2 regions of the Telluria sp. PB2R4 genome follow, and region 2 is predicted to be linked to the other one. Evidence: predicted binding sites of a transcription regulator. Region 2 holds the regulator's gene; the other holds the start of a gene.
What was found. The regulator FliA, encoded in region 2, starts transcription of late flagellar genes. The targets are predictions, from matches to a motif close to CTAAAGTTTNNNNNNNNNNNGCCGNTA.
Positions count from the first base shown of each region.

Region 1 (6,846 bases), on a different contig from region 2:
ATCGCACGCCCAGGGCCTGAACAATGTACTGGTCATCGACGAGGCCCAGAACCTGTCGGCCGAGGTGCTGGAACAGCTGCGCCTGCTGACCAACCTCGAGACCAGCGAGCGCAAGCTGCTGCAGATCATCCTGATCGGCCAGCCCGAGCTGCGCACGCTGCTGGCGCGTCCGGAGCTGGAGCAGCTGGCCCAGCGCGTGATCGCGCGCTATCACCTGGGGCCGCTGTCCGAACCGGAGACCGGCGCCTACGTCGCGCACCGGATGGCGGTGGCTGGCGCCGTCGGAACGCCGTTCCCGCCGGCGCTCACGCCATCCATCCACGCGCTGACGCACGGGGTGCCGCGCCGCATCAACCTGCTGTGCGACCGCGCGCTGCTCGGCGCCTACGTCGAGAACAGTCCGCAGGTCACGCGGCAGATCCTCAAGAAAGCGGCGGCCGAGGTGTTCGCCGGCGAGCCGGCCGCGGCGCGCCGCCTGCGCATGCCGCTGGTGGCCGGCGGCGTGCTGGCGGCCATGGCCGTCAGTGCGGCGGCCTGGCAGGCGCTGCCGGCACGCGCGCCGGCAGCCGAGCCCGTGGCGCATGCCGCTGCGCCGGCCAGGGCAGGGGCGGCGAAGGCGACGCCAGCGTCCAGTGTGCCGCCGGTGCAGGCCGACCAGGACAACGCCTTGCGCGAGCTGGCCGCGCTGTGGGGCCAGCCGCTGGAGGGGGCCAAGCCCTGCGAGGCGGCGCTGCGCCTCGAACTGCGCTGCCACCAGGGTCGCGGCGGCCTGTACGAACTGCGCCTGCTCGACCGGCCGGCCGTGGTCACCCTGCACGAGGGCCCGCGCACCGGCTATGCCGTGCTGTCCGCGCTGGACGGCGACAGCGTCACCCTGAGCGCCGGCGCGCGGCGCGAGAAAATCGACCTGGCCAGCTTCGTGGCCCGCTTCGGCGGCGAATTCACCACCTTCTGGCGCATGCCGCGCGGTTTCCGCGAGGAGCTGGCCGAAGGCGCCCGCGGCCCCGACGTGGACTGGCTGGCCGGCCGGTTGGCCGGGCTGGACGGCGCCCCTGCGCCCCAGGCAGGACGCCCGCTGGACGCCGCCGCGCGCAAAACGCTGCAGCGCTTCCAGGCCGCGCAGAACCTCAAGGCGGACGGCCTGGCCGGTCCGCGCACCTACATGCGCCTGAACCAGCTCTCCGGCGTGCCGGAACCGCGCCTGCTGGCCCGCGCCGCGACGGACAAACCACAATAAGCATGTCGTACATCCTCGAAGCCCTCAAGAAGGCACAGGCGGAACGCCAGCTCGGCAATGCGCCGACCATCCACGCGCCGCCGTCCAGCTATCCGGCGGCGCCGAGCCGCACGACGCGCAATCCGGTGATCATCGGCGCGATTGCCGGCACCATCGTGGTGGCGATGGGCGCCGTGTTCCTGCTGCGCCAGCCGGCGCCCGCGCCGGCGGTGCAGGTGGCGAGTGCGCCGGCGCCGGTTGCGGCGGTTGTCGCCACGCCGGCAGCGCCACCGGCCGCTGTACCGTCGACGCCAGTGCAGCCTGTCGCGCCAGAGCCGGTTACGCAAGCCGTGAAGCCGGAAGCGCCGGCCAAGCTTACTAAAGCGGAGACCAAACCGCCGGCGCCTGCCGCAAAACCAGAACCCGCACCGCGCGCCGAACCGGTCGAGGCCGTGGCTGAGACCAGGGCCGAGCCATCGCGTCCGGTGGTGATGGCTGCCCCGGCCGCCGAGGACAGCATCGGCCCGCTGGGCTCGCTGCCGGAACCGGTGCAGCGCGAGATCCCGAAAGTGGCCTTCGGCGGCTACATCTACTCGCCGAACCCGGCCGAGCGCCTGCTGCTGGTCGACAAGATGCTGCGCCGCGAAGGCGAGGAAGTCGCCCCCGGGCTGGTACTCGAACGCCTGCTGCCGAAGGCAGCGATCATGAACTTCCGCGGCCACCGCTACCGTGTCGCTTACTGACCTGCGGGGGCCTGGCGGCGGCCCGGTGCTGGGCGTGGTGGGCTGGTCCGGCAGCGGCAAGACCTCGCTGCTCGAGGGGCTCATCGCGCGCCTGGCCGGCCGCGGCCTGCGCGTCAACATCGTCAAGCACAGCCACCACGACGTCGAGCTCGAGCCGCCGCGCAAGGACAGCGCGCGCCTGCGCATGGCCGGGGCAGCCGAGGTGATGCTGGCTTCCCCCTACCGCGTCGCCATCCTGCGCGAACTGCGCGGGGCGCCCGAGCCATCGCTGGCCGAGCACCTGGGACGCCTGGCGCCGGCCGACCTGACCCTGGTGGAAGGCTACAAGTGGGAGCGGATGCCCAAGCTGGAAGTGTTCCGGCCCAGCCTGGGCAGGCCGGCGCTGTATCCGGACGATCCCGATATCCTGGCGGTGGCGTCGGATGGGCCGCGGCCGCATGGAGAGGACGGGGAGGGCGGACCGGCATGGCTGGACCTGAATGATACGGATCAGGTGCTGGCCTGGCTGGAAAAGTGGTTGCGCTGAAGTGTAGACGAACAATAAGACCGCGGCGGACCGGGTTACACCAGTCGCTTGCAACAATTGAGTTTGCCTCAGCGCTAAGGGCAGGTCTGTGCGCGACAGTGCGTTTTCGACCCGAAGCAGCCCTTCCTTTAACGCGGCTTCAGTCCGTGAAACCGAGGATGCCCGACGGAATGGTCGAGAGCCTGCTGCGGCGCTTATGGCACCCGGGCGCCCTGTTTCTCGGCTTCGTCGACAACATTTATTTTTTTTTGAGATTTGGCAGCGGTGGAGTGCCGATCAGCTTCTGTACTTCATTACGATTCGAGTCTCCGGGCACTGCCAAAACGCGTAGCGCTTCTGGATCGATTAACCCCCCCGTTCTCAAGATCCTTGCAGCTCGATCCGCCGTAATGTACCTGAAAAATAACGAGAGGTCGCGAAGTGTCGTGAGTCAGACATTGGCCACCGACGAAGTCAACTCCTCGATAACGAAATATGGTCTCTCGGCGCCAATCCGCTCCAACATACTGTCATCGGCTCCAAAAAAGTTTGAAGATTGCGATCAAGATTATCAAGGAAGAGCAGGCAATTGCAAGGATCCCGTCCCGATTACCGGATCGACACAAACGCCAAAAGTATCCTGAGTCGCCTTTAACCCGTCGTCCAGACTTCTGATGCCGCATGGAAATATTGAGATTAACTAGAAGGCAGACAATCATGACGATCGAGAGGAGATTGTGATTTTCTCTTGCCCATTCAAGAAGGTGCATTTTCGCTCATTTACGCAATAGTTTTTAACGTCCGGACGAGCAAACGCCGACGGTGATTATTGGTGGTGTTTGCATACGGCCTCCCGTCGCTGAAAACGGCCATTGAGCCAGCATGGCGGGACGTCAGGAAGGAATACTCACGCATTTTTACGACCGGCTGCATCCGAACATAGCAGACTTTGCCTTCAATCTCCATTTTCAGTTATGGCTGAGCTTAAACCTGGCCCACCGAGGCATCGGGACTCCCCGCTTCACGCCGCCGTCGCGCGCGTCGCACTGCTGGAATCGATGCCAGCGGCAGTCCAGCGTGGATCACGATCAACCACCATAAGCTATGCGTCATTGCATATGCGATAGTGAAAACGAAAGCGGAGACAATCGAGGCGAGTAACTGTTTTGGATTCGTGTAGCCATGACCAATGCCATACGCAAGAGCAGAGATAGCAATAGCGAGTGGCAGGCCAGTGTTTGGCGTCAGCAACAGCAGAATGAAACCACGGTAGAGGATTTCCCATGTGGCAGTCATGATCGACATGCTCACGATAAAAGCCAGCGTTTCGCTACCGCTTCGCGGCCAGGGGAAAGACGAATCCAGCACCTCGCGTTCGCTTTCGGCACGGGCCTCGGGCGTCTTGCGCCGCTCGATGACCTTGGCCACTAGCCAAAGGCCGCCAAGAAGCAGCACAGCAAAGCATAGGCCCCAGACGCCTGCCCTGGACAGGGGGATATCAAATCCGAGATCTCGTAACGTATAGCCAGCCTGCCACGAACCGGTCCACAGGACGGCCAATAAGACTAGCGGCTGCCAGCTCATTGACCAGTAACGAAGCATCAGGGAACGGGGCGGTTTGTTGCTCTTCGGACTTAAACTACGCCATAAGTTAAATGCGGGAAAGACAATCAGCAGATAGGCGGCGAGCAGGATGTTTAACATGGCAGGGGGCAGAATTGGGCGTTTGGCAAACACCAGGCGCGTCATACGTCAGCGCAAGAATAACATTGGCACACGCATAGGAAAGTCAACAATTACCACGGCGGCAAACGGCCGTTTTTGGCCGATAGCAGCTGTCGGTATGGTTCAGTGGTCGGCTTCGTTGCCACCTGAACAAGTTATCGGGCGTCGGCGTACTGCCGAGGCTCCTTTGGCAAACTTTAATGTTTTGTGGCAAATTGTTTGTCCATGACATTGAAGGCCTAAAGTTCTCGCCAGTTATGCCGTAAAGGGTGGATACGCCTGAATGGGCCTCAATGGGAGAACGACATGGACGTGTCCAGCATTGCCAAGCTGTCCACCAGCATCGCCGAAACCGGCAACCGCCAGGAAGTGAGCCTGGCCGTGTTCAAGAAGGCGCAGCAGATCCAGGAAGCGACCGCCACCCAGCTGCTCGAAGCGCTGCCGGCGGTGCAGCCGGCGAACCTGCCGGCGCATCTGGGAACCAGGATCAATACGACCGCCTGACAGGCCAGCCGCAGCAGCCGCGGGCACGCCGCCCCGGCTTGCATCTTTCCTCCGCCTGAACAATACTGGCGCCTTCACCAGCCAGGAGATTCCGCATGACCCATCGCCACGCCCTGATCGCCGCCGCCCTTGCCGGCGTATGCGCCCATGCCGCCGCCCAGGACACGATGGGCACGCCGAAGGCCGACCAGGAAACCTGCTACGGCGTCGCCAAGGCCGGTCAGAACGATTGCGGCACCGCCACCCACGGCTGTGCCGGCGTCGCCAAGGCCGACAACGATCCGAACGAATGGAAGTTCGTGGCCAAGGGCACCTGCACCAAGCTTGGCGGTTCACTGGAAGCCGGTCGGGTCGCGCAAGACAAGCCTGCGCAAGCCAAGCCTGCCCAGGACCAGGGCGAGCCGGCCAAGGCCGAACCCGGGAAGTAATCCATGTCCGCCCCGGGCGCGGTGGCCGTCGGCATCGGTCTGCGCACGCCGCACTACCGCGCCTTCCTCGACCAGCGCCCGCGGGTCGGCTTCATCGAAGTCCACAGCGAAAACTACCTTGCCCGCGCCGGCTGGGACTGGCACGTGCTCGGCGAGCTGCGCCGCGACTATCCGGTCAGCCTGCACGGGGTCGGGCTCGGGCTCGGCTCGGCGCGCGGTTTTTCCGATGCCCACCTCGAGCGGGTGCGCGCGCTGGTCGATGCGGTCGACCCTTTCCTCGTTTCCGAACACCTGAGCTGGGGCGCGCTGGCCGACCGCCAGCTCAACGACCTGCTGCCCATGCGCCTCGACGCCGCCGCCCTGGCGCTGCTGTGCGAGCGGGTCGACCGGGTCCAGGCGCGCCTGAAACGGCGTTTACTGGTCGAGAACGTCTCGACCTATGTGCGCTTCCGCGCCGATACGATGAGCGAGGCCGAATTCCTGGCTGAACTGGCGTGCCGTACCGGTTGCGGCATCCTGCTCGACGTGAACAACCTCTACGTCAACCAGCACAACCACGGCGAAGACGCGCGCGCCGCGATCGCCGCGCTCCCTATCGGCAGCGTCGGCGAGATCCACCTTGCCGGGCACCTGGAAACGCCGCTGGCGCTGGTCGACCACCACGGCGCGGCGGTGGCCGAACCGGTCTGGGACCTGTACCGCGCCGCGCTGCGGCGCTTCGGCCGCGTGCCCGCCCTGGTCGAATGGGATGCCGACCTGCCGCCGCTCGAGGGCCTGCTGGCCGAGGCGTTGAAGGCCGAGGCGATCGCAGGGGACTACTCGCCGCCGCCCGTCATGGCTACGCCGGCGCGTCCTGCGGCGCCGCTGGCGCAAGTCGCGGCGCCGGTCCCAGATTCGGGGCTTGCCGAGCTCCAGCAGCGCTTCGGCGAGGCCTTGTTCGACCGCCAGCACGAAGCGGCCCTGCAATCCTCCCTCAGCGAAGGCGGGGCAGGGCGGCTTACACTGTACCGCGGCAACCTGAGCGCGGGTTGGGAGCGCGCACTGGGCGAGGCGTATCCGGTGCTGCGCGAGCTGGTGGGCGACGAATTCTTCGCGGGCCTGGCGCGCGCCTACGGCAAGGCCGTGCCCTCGCAGGATCCGGACCTGGCAGCCTTTGGTGCAGGCTTCGCCGATTTCCTCGGTGGCTTCGCGCCGGCTGCGCCGTATCCCTACCTGCCTGACGCAGCCCGCCTCGAGTGGGCGGTTCACCGTGCCCACCTCGCGCCTGATGCGCCGCCGCTCGGCCTCGACGCCCTGGCCACGATGGCGCCGGCAAGCCTGGACGCCGCCCGCTTCATCCTGCAGCCGTCGGTGGCACTGGTCGATAGCTGGTGGGCCGTCGCCGCGCTGTGGCAGGCGCACCAGCCGGGCGGCCCGGCGCTGCCCGCGCGCGTGGACGCGCCATGCAGCGCGCTGGTCGTGCGGCGCGGCTGGCGGGTGGAGGTGGTGGAACTGGGCGCGCCGGAAGCGGCGGCCCTGGTGCAGCTGGCGGCGGGCGCCAGCTTCGGCGAGGCGGTCGACGCGCTGCTTGCCGCCGCCCCGGCGGATGCGCCCGCGCCGGACATCGGCGCCATGCTGCGCAGCTGGTTCGGACGCGGCGTGGTGAGCGCGATCGCGACGGACGGACCGTCGCGTACTCTACAGACTTAGTGGAAAGCGCGCAGGATGCGCTGTTCGCCGGTGTAG
Region 1 covers NZ_JCASIC010000009.1:151,009-157,854, reverse strand. Annotated here, with positions in the region: gene AC56LU_RS16180 (ExeA family protein) at 1-1,237, shown strand, start outside; gene AC56LU_RS16175 (general secretion pathway protein GspB) at 1,240-1,959, shown strand; gene mobB (molybdopterin-guanine dinucleotide biosynthesis protein B) at 1,946-2,485, shown strand; gene AC56LU_RS16165 (CPBP family intramembrane glutamic endopeptidase) at 3,449-4,213, opposite strand; gene AC56LU_RS16160 (YjfB family protein) at 4,496-4,693, shown strand; gene AC56LU_RS16155 (BufA1 family periplasmic bufferin-type metallophore) at 4,789-5,121, shown strand; gene bufB (MNIO family bufferin maturase) at 5,125-6,810, shown strand; gene AC56LU_RS16145 (DUF883 family protein) at 6,807-6,846, opposite strand, start outside.
Region 1: the regulator FliA is predicted to act here: its motif matches at 4,429-4,455, upstream of AC56LU_RS16160 (YjfB family protein).

Region 2 (6,846 bases):
GCGCCGGTGCGAGACAAATTCGCCCGCAGCGACGAGGTGCTGGTGCGGGTGACCCTGCACAATTCGAGTGCGCTGCCGCAGTTCCTGCTCAAGTGGCATACCCCCCTGGAAGGCGTCGCAGCGCCGCTGTTCGAAGTGCTGCGCGACGGACAGAAGGTAGCCTACCTTGGCATCAAGGCCAAGCGCCCCGCGCCCGGCCCGGGCGACTACGTGCGGCTGGAACCTGGCGCCTCGCTCACCAGCACGGTCGAACTGTCGGCGCTGTACGAGATGAACGTGACCGGCCCCTACCAGCTGCGCTACCGCACGTCGTCGAGCGGCCTGTTCGCCGCCTCCGGAATGCGCCCCATGGCCGGCGCGCTGGCCTCCAGCCCGGTAAGCATCTGGATCGACGGCCGCCTGCCGCGCGGGGCGCGTGCGCCGGCCAAGGGGGCAGCCAGCAGCGGCGGGCTGGAATTCAGCAAGTGCTCGAACGCCCAGCAGGAGCAGCTGGCGGCGGCGGTGGATGCGGGCAAGGCGATGACGGTGGACGCCCACAATTACCTGAAGGCCGGACAGTACGGCGCACGCTACGGCTCCTGGTTCGGCGCCTTCGACAGCGGCCGCGCCGCCACCTTGAACACCAATTTCACGGCCATCCGCGACGCCTTCGAGACCAAGCCTTTGAGGATCGACTGCGCTTGCAACGAGAATTATTTCGCCTACGTGTATCCGGCCCAGCCCTACGTCATCTATGTCTGCAAGGCCTTCTGGACCGCCCCGCTGACCGGCACCGACTCGCGTGGCGGCACGCTGCTGCACGAGCTGAGCCACTTCGATGTGGTGGCGGCCACCGACGACCACGTGTACGGGCAACAGGGGGCGGGCGAATTGGCCCGCACCGACCCGGCGCGCGCTGTCAACAATGCTGACTCGCATGAGTACTTCGGCGAAAACTCGCCGCCGCTGCAGTAAAACAAGGACCGCCGCCGGCATCAATTCCTAGCACTTGTGTATACAGATTACCAGCGCACGATTGCCACTTTTTGCGTTTTGTTGACACTTCGCAAAAATTGTCACCTCCAGTCTGATTCAACTTTACACATCCTCATGTTTCCGTAAATATGAAGTTGAGCTAACCCAATGTCTTATCGGTAACTCCACGGGCAGCTCAATACAGGCTGAGGTCAAGCCGCATAACGATTTTCATACGGAAACGGAGAATGAACATGAGCTTGAAAGGCATCTGGAAGTCGGCATTGGGCATGGCTGCGCTCGCTGCAGCCTGCAACGCGGCCGCGGCGCCGAAAGGCGTGGCGGTCACCGTGGTACCCGAGAAGCATGCGCTGGGTCAGAATGACGATGTGGTGGTGCGCGTCACCATCACCAACAACTCAAGCGCGCCGCAGTACATCCTGAAGTCGCGCACGCCCTTCGAAGGCATGGAAGAAGCGCTGTTCGAGATCAAGCGCGACGGCGAGCCGGTAGCCTACCTCGGCGCCCACATCAAGCGCGCGGCGCCCACGCAGGCCGACTACTTCCTGCTCAAGCCGGGCGCCTCGCACACCGTCAAGGTCGAGCTGTCAAGCCTGTACGACATGAGCGTGAGCGGCGACTACCAGATCAGCTACAAGCAGATGTCGCCGCAGCTGTTCCTGGCCACTCCGAGCGCAGCCGGCCGCAGCGGCGCCGCCGCGGCCTTCGATGCCGACAGCGACAACGCTACCCTGGTGTCGGCGCCGGCCTCGGTCTGGATCGACGGCCGCGTGGCGCGCGGCCAGAAGTCGCAGGTCATGCTCGACATCGAAGCGATGAAGCAGGCGGCCGCCCAGCCCTCGCCCTCGGCTGGCGGGCTGAGCTTCAGTAAATGCACCACCACCCAGCAGACCACGATCACGCAGGCGATGGCCGCCGGCTCCAGCATGGCGAGCAATAGCGACGCGTATATGCAGGCGGGCGCGATCGGCACCCGTTACACCAAGTGGTTCGGCGCCAACAACGCCACCCGCGTGGCCACGGTCAAGGCCAGCTTCGCCGCGATCAAGGATGCCTTCGCCAACAAGCCGGTGACGGTCGACTGCGGCTGCAAGAAGACGTATTACGCCTACGTGTATCCGACCCAGCCGTACAAGATCTACGTCTGCAAGGCCTTCTGGTCGGCGCCGATGACCGGCACCGATTCGAAGGGCGGCACGCTGGTGCACGAGATGAGCCACTTCAACGTGGTGGCCGGTACCGATGACCACGTATATGGCCAGTCGGGCGCCGCCAACCTCGCCATCACCAACCCCGACCTGGCGGTGCAGAACGCCGACTCGCACGAGTACTTCGGCGAGAACACGCCGGCGCTGAACTAAGCCGTTCGATTGAAGTGAAACGGGCCAGCACCGCTGGCCCGCTCTTATTGGCTGAAGCTGAACCTCACCGGCTCGGCCGGACTCTGCTTGACGACATCGAGCTGGGCCACGTCCGGCAGGTAGGGGCCGTCGTAACGGATCTCGTAGCTGTGGCGGCCCTTCTTGAAGGCATAGGTCGGCGTGATGTCGATGCTGTTCATGTGCATGGTTTTCGGCGCTACCGCCTGGTAATCGCTTGCCGTGAGCGCGCCCCGCTTGACCATCATGCCGGTGTAATCGAGCAGCTTGCCCGCTTTACCGTTGATCACTTCGCGCAGGTCGAAGCGCCGGCCCGTGAGTTCGTCGCCGGCGGCGACTTCGCGCGGCACATAGATCGTGGTGTCGCCATTGTTCTGGACGATCAGCTGCACCAGCACCTTGCCGTTCCTGATCTCGACTTCCAGCTGGTGGCGCACCTGCGGATCCTGCTCGACCGCGCCGACCGTACTCACCAGGCCTCCGAAGACGAGCAGCAGTAACGGTAAAAATCGTTTGGCATGCATGAAAGCTCCTGAAACTTTATTTCACTGGAAGCACAATAATGACATTTTATTGCACGGCGGTCGGCAGCAGCTCGGGCGTCGTGGCCAGGATCATCACCGCCACGCGCCGGTTGCGGGCCTGGTTGGCCGGCGTGTCGTTCGGCGCCACCGGGCGCGTGGCGCCATGGCCGATCGCCGACAGGCGCGCATCCTGCACCCCGCTTTCGATGAACAGCCGCACCACGCTGGCCGCGCGCACCGCCGACAGTTCCCAGTTCGAAGCGAAGCGCTCGGTGGTGATCGGCAAGGTGTCGGTGTGGCCTTCGACCTCGATCCGGTGCGGATCGTTCCTGAGCAGCCCGGCCACCTCGCCCAGCACCTCGCGCGCATCCGGCTGCAGCACGGCTTCGCCCTGCGCGAACAGCATGCTGGCATTGAGTTCGACGCCGATGCCGCGCGCGTTCTGCGTCACCCGCACCTGGCCCGACTTCACCAGGGGCAGCAGGGTCGTGTTCAGGTCTTTCGCCAGCGTCTCCATGCGCTCGCGCTCGCGCTTTGCCGCTTCCAGGCGCTTGCGGTTGACGATGTGCGACAGCGGCAGCACCGGTTCGACGCTGGTGTAGGCCTGCGGCGCCGGGGTGCGCCCGCCGAAGGCGTCGCCCAGGGCTTCGGACAGCACCGCGTACTTGCCTTCGTTGACGATCGAGATCGCGTACATGACCACAAACAGGGCGAACAGCAGCGTGATGAAGTCGGCGTACGAGATCAGCCAGCGCTCGTGGTGTTCGCCGGGACCGTCGTCGTAGCGTTTGCGCGCCATGGCTCAGTGTCCCGTGGCTCAGTGGCGCGTCAAGAGGCTCGCCACCCGTTCGTCGACCACGCGGGTGTGGTCGCCGGTGGCGAGGTCGTGGAAGACTTCGGCGAGGATTTCGTACTGGGCCACCTTGTCGCTGACGATGGCCTTCAGCTTGTTCCCGACCGGGTAGAAGAACAGGTTGGCCAGCCCCACGCCGTACACGGTAGAGACAAAGGCCACCGCGATGCCGGAACCCAGGCGCGATGGATCGGACAGGTTTTCCATCACGTGGATCAGGCCCAGCACCGCGCCCAGGATGCCGATGGTGGGCGCATAGCCGGCCGCCGATTCCCAGATGCGCGCCGCCTGGCGTTGCGAGAATTCGTAGGCGTTGATCTCGTTCTCGAGCAGGCTGCGGATCTTCTCGGGCTGGATGCCGTCGACCACCAGGCGCAGGCCCTTCTGGATGAACTTGTCCTGCGTGCCCATGTACTGCTCGAGCGAGAGCAGGCCGTCGCGCCGGGCAGTCAGGCTCCACAGCGCGATCTCGCGCGACAGCAGGTCGCGGCCCGATTTGGGTGGAATGAAGACCCAGCGCAGCATGCGCAGGCCCAGCATGAAGCTGCGCCGCTCGCTCTGCAGCAGGGTGGCCCCGAGCGTGCCGACCACCACGATGGCGAAGGCGGCCGGCTGGATCAGCGAGGCGAACTTGCCGCCGTCGAGCGTATGGCCGACCAGGATGCCCGCGAGCGCGAGCGCCAGGCCGGCTACGCTGGCCCAGTCCACAACTGCTCCTTGAGGGCGGCGCGCAGACGCGACACGGCCTGGGTATGCAACTGCGACACCCGTGATTCGCTCACACCCATGACCGCGCCGATCTCCTTCAGGTTGAGTTCTTCCTCGTAGTAGAGGCCCATCAGCATCTTCTCGCGCGGCGGCAAATTGTCGATGGCGTCGATCACGGCCTGGCGGAAGCCCGTATCGAGCAGGCTGCGCAGCGGATCGCTGTCGTCCACCGCATAGCGGTCGAGGAAGCCGTCGCTGCCGCCTTCGTCGTCGTGGAAATCTTCGTAGTAGAGCAGCTGGTGGCCGCCGCCGTCGCCCAGCATCTCCTGGTAGTCGGCGAGCGACATCTTGAGCGACTTGGCGATTTCGGATTCGCTGGCCGGGCGGCCCAGGCGCTGCTGCAGCGCCTCCATCGCGGCCTCGACCTTGCGCATGTTCTGGCGCGTGGAGCGCGGCATCCAGTCGCTGCTGCGCAGCTCGTCGAGCATGGCGCCGCGGATGCGCAGCACCGCATAGGTCTCGAACTGGGCGCCGTGGTTGTCTTCGTAGCGGTTGATCGCGTCCAGCAGGCCCATCATGCCGGCCTGCACCAGGTCATCGACTTCCACCGAAGGCGGCAGCTTGGCCTTCATGTGGTGGGCAAGACGCTTCACCAACGGCATGTGCTCCGTCAGCAAATGGTTCTTGTCCGCTTTCCCTTTGACCGTGTACATGCGTTTTGCTTGTCTTTCGCTATCTCGTTCAGGACCTGCTTTTGTAGGGTGGGCGGGTGTTCCCGCCCACGCGGTCAAATTACGGTACTGCTGCCTGCGCGGCTATTCATGTCTCGGCTATCACCGCGTGGGCGGTCAAGCCGCCCACCCTACGATCAACCCCTTCCTAGCCCCGGCATGCGGTGCAGCGCGAACTTGCCCGCGAGCTGACGGAAGGCCACCGAGGCTCCCGCCAGCGGGAAGGCATCGACCACCGCCCGGCCCAGGCGCGCGGCCCGGTGCAGGTACTCGTCGGCCGGCACCGAACCCATCGAACTGAGGTTGATGGCCAGGTAACGTGTTGCCGCGGTAGACATATTATCGTATACGAGCTTGGCTTCCGCCTCTGTCGCGCCGGTCACCAGGATGCCGAAGGGACGGCGGCCCAGTTGCTGGGCCAGGCGCTTGATCAGCGCATAGGCGTTCGTGATCGAGGCGGCGCTGGTGCCGACCTGCACCACGATTTCCGAACTGGCCATCAGCGGCAGCGGGAATTCGCCATCCGGGCCGAGTTCGGCGTCGACCATCACGATGCCGGCCTGCTTGACCAGCACGTCGAAGGTCTTGGCCAGGCGGCGCGTGTCGGCATTGCCCAGCGGCGTGCCGAGTGCGGCCACCGAGAAGCCCTGCGGCACCGCGTGCAGCACCTGGTTCAAGCCGCATTCCTGGCGCGCCACGTTCGCCAGCGTGGCGGCGCGGCTCAAGCCAAGGCGGCGCGCCACGCCGTAATCGCGCTCGCAGGCGTCGACGATCAGGACCTCGTTCCCGGTCTGGGCCAGCGAGGCGCCCAGGTTGACCAGCATGGCGCCCTTGTCGTCTTCAGGCGTGGCGGAGAGAAAAGTGACGATGCGCGGGCGCGGGCCCTGCAGCATCCGGCGCAGGCCTTCGGCCTGGTCGAAATCGAAACTAGCCAAGCTGCACCTCGCGCATGTTGCGGTCTGCATTTTGTCCGACCGCAGCTGCGGCCATCATCATCGGCAAATCGGCATCGCTGAACTGCGCGCCGGCATTGCGGGTATTGCGGAAAGCCCGGTCGATCAGCATGGCGCGGTCGGCCAGGTGCAGGTCTTCCGGCACGCGCTGGCCGTTCGAGATGTAGTGCAGGTTCAGCTTCTGGCGGATGACGACGTCGAGCACGTTGCCGATCGAGGCGGCTTCGTCCAGCTTGGTCATGATGCAGCCGGCCAGGCCGCTGCCCTGGTAGGCGCGCACCACTTCGTTCAGGGTCTCGTTGGTCGAGGTCGCGTTCAGGCACAGCAGGCGTTTCACGTCGGCGTCGGCGCCGGCCAGCATGGCCACCTGCTCGGTCACCATCTGGTCGCGCTGCGACATGCCGATGGTGTCGATCAGGACGGTGTGCTTGTTCTTGAGCTCCTTCAGGGCGATGCGCAGGTCGGCTTCGTCCTTCACCGAGTGCACCATCACGCCCAGGATCTTGCCGTAGATGCGCAGCTGCTCGTGGCCGCCGATACGGTAGGCGTCGGTGGTGATCAGGGCCAGCTTGTCCGGGCCGTGGCGCATCACGCAGCGCGCGGCCAGCTTGGCGGTGGTGGTGGTCTTGCCGACGCCGGTCGGGCCGACCAGGGCGAACACGCCGCCGCGCGACAGCAGGTCGTCTTCGTTGGCGATGGTGGTGAGGTTACGGGCCAGGACGG
Region 2 covers NZ_JCASIC010000008.1:210,086-216,931, reverse strand. Annotated here, with positions in the region: gene AC56LU_RS15220 (M35 family metalloendopeptidase) at 1-954, shown strand, start outside; gene AC56LU_RS15215 (M35 family metalloendopeptidase) at 1,209-2,336, shown strand; gene AC56LU_RS15210 (hypothetical protein) at 2,381-2,878, opposite strand; gene motD (flagellar motor protein MotD) at 2,925-3,677, opposite strand; gene AC56LU_RS15200 (flagellar motor protein) at 3,696-4,439, opposite strand; gene AC56LU_RS15195 (RNA polymerase sigma factor FliA) at 4,421-5,152, opposite strand; gene AC56LU_RS15190 (MinD/ParA family ATP-binding protein) at 5,308-6,105, opposite strand; gene flhF (flagellar biosynthesis GTPase FlhF) at 6,098-6,846, opposite strand, start outside.